2 regions of the Streptomyces sp. TLI_185 genome follow, and region 2 is predicted to be linked to the other one. Evidence: riboswitches for the same ligand, from Rfam matches in the RefSeq annotation. Region 2 holds a riboswitch; the other holds the start of a gene.
What was found. Region 2 has a riboswitch for cobalamin ahead of EDD92_RS12050 (cobalamin biosynthesis protein). Riboswitches for the same ligand answer to the same signal wherever they lie in the genome.
Positions count from the first base shown of each region.

Region 1 (3,594 bases), 2.7 Mb from region 2:
CGGGCGGCGTCCGGGGGCCGTACCGGTGGAACGGCTGCTGGAGCGGATCGGGGCGTGCGTCGACACCCGTGGCGCCGAACTGTGGGCGGCTGCGTAAGGTCGCTGTCGTAGCCCGTGCCGTGAAGACCTGTGTCGTCGTAGTGAGAGGAGCCCGGCCGTGACCGGTCAGCCCATCCCGGTGATCATCGACTGCGACACGGGTGTCGACGACGCCCTGGCCCTGCTGTTCGCCGTACGCCACCCGGGGATCGACCTGCGCGCGGTCACCTGCGTCGCCGGGAACACGGACGTGGACGGCGTCGTCCGCAACACCCTCACCGTGCTGGAGCAGGCCGGCGCCCCCGACATCCCCGTCGGCCGGGGAGCCGAGCGCCCGCTGATCGAGCCGGCGCGCTCGGCGCGGCATGTGCACGGCTCCGACGGCATGGGCGACCTCGGCCTGCCCGCGCCCGCCCGCACCCCCGCCGAGGTGGACGCGGTCACCCTGCTGCGCCGCGAGATCCTCGCCTCCCCGCGCCCGGTCACCCTCGTCCCCACCGCGCCCCTGACCAACATCGCCCTGCTGCTGCGCACCCACCCCGAAGTCACCCGCAACATCGAGCGGATCGTGTTCATGGGCGGCGCGGTGGCCACCGGGAACGCCACGGCGGTCGCCGAGTTCAATGTCTGGCACGACCCGGAGGCGGCCGCCGTCCTGCTCACCGCCGGCGTGCCGATCACGATGTACGGCCTGGACGTCTTCACTCAGGTCGTCGTCCCCAGCGCCGATGTGCACCGGCTGCGCGCGAGCACCGAGCCCGGCACCCGGCTGGCCGGGGAACTCCTCGCCCACCGTCCGGCGCACCAGGGCGAGGCCCCCGAGGCGGAGGAGGCCGGCGGCCTCGGTGACGCGGGCGCGGTCTGCGCGGTCGTCGACCCGGCCGGCATCACCACCGGCCTGCTCCCCGTCGAGGTCTCCCTCGCCCCCGGCCCGACCCGCGGCCAGACGGTCGTCGACCGCCGCCCGCGCCCCGGGGAGTCCGAGATCCACGAGGGTGTGCGGCAACAGCCGCTGGTGGACGTGGCGTTGGACGTGGACGTGGACCGGTTCGTGAAGCTGTACTTGGAGACCGTGGAGCGTTAGCGCTCCGCTGAGGGCACGATGGGCCGTCTGTCGTGTCGTCTGCGGCGCCTTCGCTGGTCGCGCCCCGCGGCGAAGCCGCATGTCGACCCAGCCCCGCGCCCCTTTGGGGCGCGGCCGAACCGGAGCGGACTTCGCCAGGCCTGCTTAGTCCGCCTCGGCGGCCGAAGCCGCCCACCGCTGCTCCACCTTCGCCGCCTTCCAGTACGACACCGCCGCCACCCACACGACCACGAACAGGCCGACGATGATGTAGCCGACGTTGGCCAGGTCGAGGCCGAAGAGTTCCATCGTGGCGATGAAGAAGGCGACGGCGATGGACAGTCCGGTGATGGTGAGGTTGTAGAACACCTTGCGCACCGGGTTCGAGAAGGCCCACTGGTAGGCGAAGTTCATGAAGGTGCCGTCCAGCGTGTCGAACAGGCTCATGCCGGCCGCGAAGAGCAGCGGAAGGCACAGGATCGCGTACCAGGGCAGCCCGGCCGCCGCGCCGGAGCCCGCCATCACCATCAGCGTGACCTCGGTCGCCGTGTCGAAGCCCAGGCCGAAGAGGAAGCCGAGCGGGAACATCTGGCCGGGGCGGGAGATGGACCTGGTCAGGCGGCCGAGGATCCGGTTCATGAACCCCCGCGCGTTCAGATGCTGTTCGAGCTCCTTCTCGTCGTACGTCCCCGCCCGCATCGCCCGGAAGACGCGCAGGATGCCGACGAGGGCGACCAGGTTGAGCGCGGCGACGAGATAGAGGAACGTGGCCGAGATCGTCGTACCCATGAATCCGAGCACCTGGTGGGTGCGGGAGTGCTCGTTCATGACCTTGTCGGCGAGCTGGGTGCCGCCCGCGATCATCGCCGCCAGTACGACCACCACGCTGGAGTGCCCGAGCGCGAACCAGAACCCCACCGACACCGGCCGCTTGCCGTCGGCCATCAGCTTGCGGGTGGTGTTGTCGATCGCGGCGATGTGGTCGGCGTCGAAGGCGTGCCGCATGCCCAGGGTGTAGGCGGTGATGCCGAGGCCGAGTCCGAAGGCCTTGTTGCCGACCTCGTAGTGCCCGGGCACGACCAGGAGGAAGAGGATGCCGAAGGCGACGACGTGCAGGGCGGCGATCACGGCCATCAGCCCCGCCGTCTTCACGGTGTCCTCGCGCCGCCAGCGGAAGGAGGCGGTCCTCGGCTCGGGCAGGGATGTCCCGGGCAGGGTCATGCGGTCACGCTCCAGCACCTCGTGGATCACTTCGTGAGATGCCGTGGCCGGTCTCCTGGCTTACGGGTCATGCGTCCGCCACCCGCCTTCCCGGCCGCGTTGCTGCGGCCAGTGGCTGTCCTTTGCGGGACATGGGCGACTAACTCCCCGATCACAGTGGCGAGGGCCGCGTCGGCATGGCACCGACTTCCCGAACACCACGGCCCGCCCACCGTAGGGCCGTGGGCACTCCCCTGCATAGCTGCATACCTGCGCAGGTATTGAAGATCACATAGGGGTGCCTGCGAGGATGGCCGTATGCATCTCGTCCCGGCCGACCGCGCAGACCGCCGCACGATCGACGGCCACCGGGTGTGCGAGGCCATCGAGGCCATCGGCGACGCCGAGCACGTCCGCACCTGGGCCGGCCGCTTCTCCCTGCTCGCCGACCCCAAGCGGCTCGCCCTGCTGCTCGCCCTGCACCGCACCGGCCCGCTGGCCGTGTCCGACCTGGCGATCGCGACCGGCATGAACGACCCTGCCGTCTCCCAGGCGTTGCGGCTGCTGCGGGCCGCCGGGGTCGTGGCCGGGGAGAAGGAGGGGCGGGTCGTGCGTTACCGGGTCGTCGACGAGGACGTACGGCTGCTGCTCAAGCACTGTGGGGCGGACGGGAGCTGAGTCGCGTGACCCCCTCGGCATGACGAACGCCCCGGAGCGGGGGTCTCCGGGGCGTTCGTATCTCGGGAGTGGATCAGGAGTGGGACCCGCGGCGGCGCTTCGTCACGACGACGATCGCACCGCCGGCGGCCAGGAGGGCCGCGGCGCCGCCGGCGATGATGCCGGAGTTGCTGCCGCCGCCGGTCTGAGCCAGGTCCCCGCCGCTCGGTGAGACCGCGGGGACGGTCGTCGACGCGGAGGCGACCGGGGTGTCGGACCCGCCCGGCGTCGGTTCGGAGGCGCTCGGGGTCGGGGTGGGGCTCTCCTCGGCCGGGGTCGAGGGCTGCCCGGACGCCGGGGTCGAGGCCGGCGGGGTGGACGGCGGCTGCGACTCGGTGCTCGTGCAGTCCTTCGTGCCGCCGTTCCAGGACGCGATCAGCTTGTCCTTGATGACCGGGTGGTCGGGGCCCTTGGGCAGATCGCCGTGCTCGAAGCCGTCCTTGGCGTCCAGTCTGCCGTCGAACTTCACGGCGCCCCGGTAGAGGTCGACCTGCGCGAAGCAGCCCGCGTCCGGCACCGCGATGTCGAGGGAGTCGGTCTGGCCCTGCTTGACCGTCACCGAGTCGAAGTCGACG
Region 1 is NZ_RKRB01000001.1:5,376,789-5,380,382, forward strand. Features, by position in the region: gene thrS (threonine--tRNA ligase) at 1-97, shown strand, start outside; gene EDD92_RS24760 (nucleoside hydrolase) at 158-1,123, shown strand; gene EDD92_RS24765 (HoxN/HupN/NixA family nickel/cobalt transporter) at 1,268-2,323, opposite strand; cobalamin riboswitch at 2,351-2,540, opposite strand; gene EDD92_RS24770 (metalloregulator ArsR/SmtB family transcription factor) at 2,621-2,980, shown strand; gene EDD92_RS24775 (LAETG motif-containing sortase-dependent surface protein) at 3,054-3,594, opposite strand, start outside.
Region 1: linked by a shared signal. The riboswitch ahead of EDD92_RS24765 (HoxN/HupN/NixA family nickel/cobalt transporter) and the one ahead of EDD92_RS12050 (cobalamin biosynthesis protein) in region 2 are both predicted to bind cobalamin.

Region 2 (3,594 bases):
CTGGGCTCCGTCTTCGGCGTCAGCCTCGCGGTCACGGTGGGCCTCGTGGCCCTGTTCACCCTCGGCATCATGGGCCTGTCTCGCCGCGAGCGGGCCGTTGCGCAGGGCAACTCGGCGTCCCTCGCCGTGGCCGGCGCGTACGTGGCCTTCGCGGGGTGCGCGGCGGCCGTGGCGTACGGCATCCACCTGGTGGTGGCCAAGGCCTGAGGCGGCGGGCGAGCCGCCGGCCCACGCCGTAACGCGGGGCGGGAAGCACCAAGCGTGCCTTCCCGCCCCGCGTTTTGCATGCCCGGATCAGACCACGCCGGATGGACACGTGTCGGACTGCGAGTTCCGCCGCGACTAGCTGTCTGACACATGGCTGTGCGCAGAGCGAGCTGACAGGGTCACAAAGGAGCGTGGCCCATCGCCACCTTCCAGCCGCGAGGCGGACGGACGAGGCGGACGGAAGAAGGAGCAGGATGCCAAGGCCAGTGGATCCGAGTCTGCCGGCGCAGACTACGCATCGAGTTGCGCAAGGCCCGCGAAAAGGCGCAGTTGACCCAGCGTGAGGCCGCAGAAGCGCTGGAGTGGTCACTCTCGAGGATCATTCGCATCGAGGCCGGCGCCGTCAGCCTCTCGGTGACCGATCTGCGGGCGCTACTCCAGCGGTACGACGTGACGGACCCGCAGCTCGTCTCCGAGCTGGAGGAAGCCGCCCGGGGCTCGAAGGGGCAGAGTTGGTGGACGGACTTCAGCGACGTGCTGAACCCGTCGTTCGCCCAGTACCTGGGAAACGAGAGCGCCGCGAACTCCGTGCAGACGTACCACCCCATCGTCTTCCCGGGCTTCCTGCAGACCGAGGACTACGCGGAGGCGCTGCTGGCTCCTGTCGCCCCTGCGGAGCGGGTGCGGCGCGTGGTCGAGCTGTGCACCGCGCGCCAGGAACGGATCTTCGAGGGGGACCACGCTCCCGAGCTGTCGTTCGTGGTGGACGAAGTGGCACTGCGCCGCAGAATCGGCGAACCGGCTGTCATGCGCCACCAGTTGCAGCACATCAAGAGCCTGATGAGGCTCCCCCGCGTGTCCCTGAAGGTCCTGCCGTTCGGTGCAGGCGCCCACTACAGCACCCTCGGCAGCTTCCTGCTGCTGGGCCAACCCCTGGGATCTCAGCCCTGTGAGAAACAACTGCCACGGGCTGCGCGTGAGATGGACGCGTGCCTCTCCTGCCGATTTCTTCGTGTCGCGGACCAACACCCCCTCCGCGACGACGGCGACCGCCACGCAGGTGTCCCCGTTCAACGAATGGCTGCTGATGCGCCACGCACTTGCGGACGGGCCCCCGTCGACCACACAGACCTCCTCGAGTCGAGGGCTGGTGCCTCGGAGGTGTCCACTGCGCCCGAAAACCGTAGCGTCGCTGCCCTCGACCACGCAGGCCCCCCCCCGAAGAATGGGACGCAAACGCCCCGCACCGCTCGCCCTGCCGCTCCCCGAATTCTCCTTTTCAGTCCAGAGATGCCGGATTCGGTCGACCAGAGCACGAACCAGCCCTCGTGTGGGCATCAGCACACTCCTCCGTCCCAGGTCAACAGCAAGTTGACTGCCCTTCCAGGCCGTGGTGGACTGCCGAAGCCATGTACGGCGGCAAGAGAGGAAGCCGGTGAAAGTCCGGCGCGGTCCCGCCACTGTCACCGGGGTAGTAAGCCCCGGGAGCCAGGAACTCTCACCGCCGGTCTCGTCGAACCAGGGCGCGGACACCCTGAGTGAGGACATATCGCCATGCTCGCCTGCCGTTTGAGGTACAGCACCAGGTCCCTGCCCGACCCCACGGCCGGCTGAGCCGATGCGTGCCGATCGCGTCTTCGCGTACGGCGCCGCCGCCGGCCTCCTCGGTGACCATCTGCTCGGCGATCCGCGCCGTGGGCATCCGGTCGCCGCGTTCGGGCGGGCCGCGGGGGCCGTTGAGCGGGTGTTGTGGCGGGACCATCGGGGGTGGGGCGCGCTGCACACCGCCGTGTGCGCCGGGAGCGCCATTGCGCTCGGTGCCGTGGCGCAGAGGGCCGTACGTCCGTCCCGTACCGCCTCCCTCGCGCTGACCGCGGCCGCCACGTGGGCCGTCGTCGGGGGGACTTCACTCGCGCGCGAGGCCCGAGTCATCGGGCGTGCGCTGGAGGCCGGGGACGTCGAGGCTGCCCGGGCCAGGCTGCCGCATCTGTGCGGCCGGGATCCGCAGGCCCTGGACGCCGACGGGATCGCGCGGGCCGTCGTGGAGTCCGTCGCCGAGAACACGTCCGACGCCGTCGTGGGGGCGCTGGTGTGGGGGGCCGTGGGCGGGGTGCCGGGGCTGCTGGGGTTCCGGGCCGTCAACACGCTCGACGCCATGGTGGGGCACAGGTCGGCCAAGTACCGGCGGTACGGGTGGGCTTCGGCGCGGCTGGACGACGTGGCGGGGTGGCCGGGGGCGCGCGTGACTGCAGTCCTGGCCGCCGTCGCCGGGAGTGACGGCCGGGGGGCCGTACGCGCCTGGCGTGCCGACGCCTCGAAGCATCCGAGCCCCAACGCCGGGCCCGTGGAGGCCTCGTTCGCGGGGGCGCTCGGGGTGCGGCTCGGGGGGACCTTGTCTTACGGGGGGCGGGTCGAGCATCGGCCTGTGCTGAATGGGGAGGGGCGGGCTGTGGAGGTCGGGGACATCGAGCGGGCCGTGCGGTTGTCGCGGCGGGTGGGGTGGTTGGCGTTGGGGGTCGGTGCGGCTGGGGCGGTGCTGCGAGGCCGGGTCGCACGGAGACCGGCGGTGGGGGCTGTGCCCACGCGTTCCGCCCTGGCGGAACGACTGCCCACAGCGGCTGGCGGCTGCCGGTCGGGGTGGGCGTCATGAGCGGTGGAGGTCTCCTCGTTGCCGGTACCACCTCCGATGCCGGTAAGAGTGTTGTCACGGCCGGGATCTGCCGTTGGCTGGTGCGGCAGGGGGTCAAGGTTGCGCCCTTCAAGGCGCAGAACATGTCCCTCAATTCGTTTGTGACGCGCGAGGGTGCCGAGATCGGGCGGGCTCAGGCCATGCAGGCGCAGGCCTGCCGGGTGGAGCCGACCGCGCTGATGAATCCCGTGCTGCTCAAGCCCGGTGGCGAGCAGAGCAGCCAGGTCGTGCTGATGGGCAAGCCCGTCGGCGAGCTGAGTGCGCGCGGGTATCACGGGGGGCGGCAGCAGCAGCTTCTGGGGACCGTGCTCGACTGTCTCGCCGAGTTGCGGGGCACGTATGACGCCGTGATCTGTGAGGGGGCGGGTTCACCCGCCGAGATCAACCTGCGCCGGACCGACATCGTGAACATGGGGATCGCCCGCAACGCGCGGCTTCCCGTGCTCGTGGTCGGTGACATCGACCGCGGCGGGGTATTCGCCTCCTTCTTCGGGACCGTCGCCCTGCTCTCGCCCGAGGACCAGGAGCTTGTCGCCGGGTTCCTCGTCAACAAGTTCCGGGGGGACGTCAGCCTCCTGGAGCCCGGGCTGGACATGCTGCACGGCCTCACCGGACGGCACACCTACGGCGTCCTGCCCTTCCGGCACGGCCTCGGCATCGACGAGGAGGACGGGATGGGGGTCCCCCCGCGCGAGCGA
Region 2 is NZ_RKRB01000001.1:2,657,364-2,660,957, forward strand. Features, by position in the region: gene EDD92_RS12035 (hypothetical protein) at 1-207, shown strand, start outside; partial or broken gene EDD92_RS12040 (helix-turn-helix domain-containing protein) at 538-1,077, shown strand; partial or broken gene EDD92_RS51065 (DUF397 domain-containing protein) at 1,159-1,545, opposite strand; cobalamin riboswitch at 1,584-1,726, shown strand; gene EDD92_RS12050 (cobalamin biosynthesis protein) at 1,826-2,857, shown strand; gene EDD92_RS12055 (cobyric acid synthase) at 2,854-3,594, shown strand, end outside.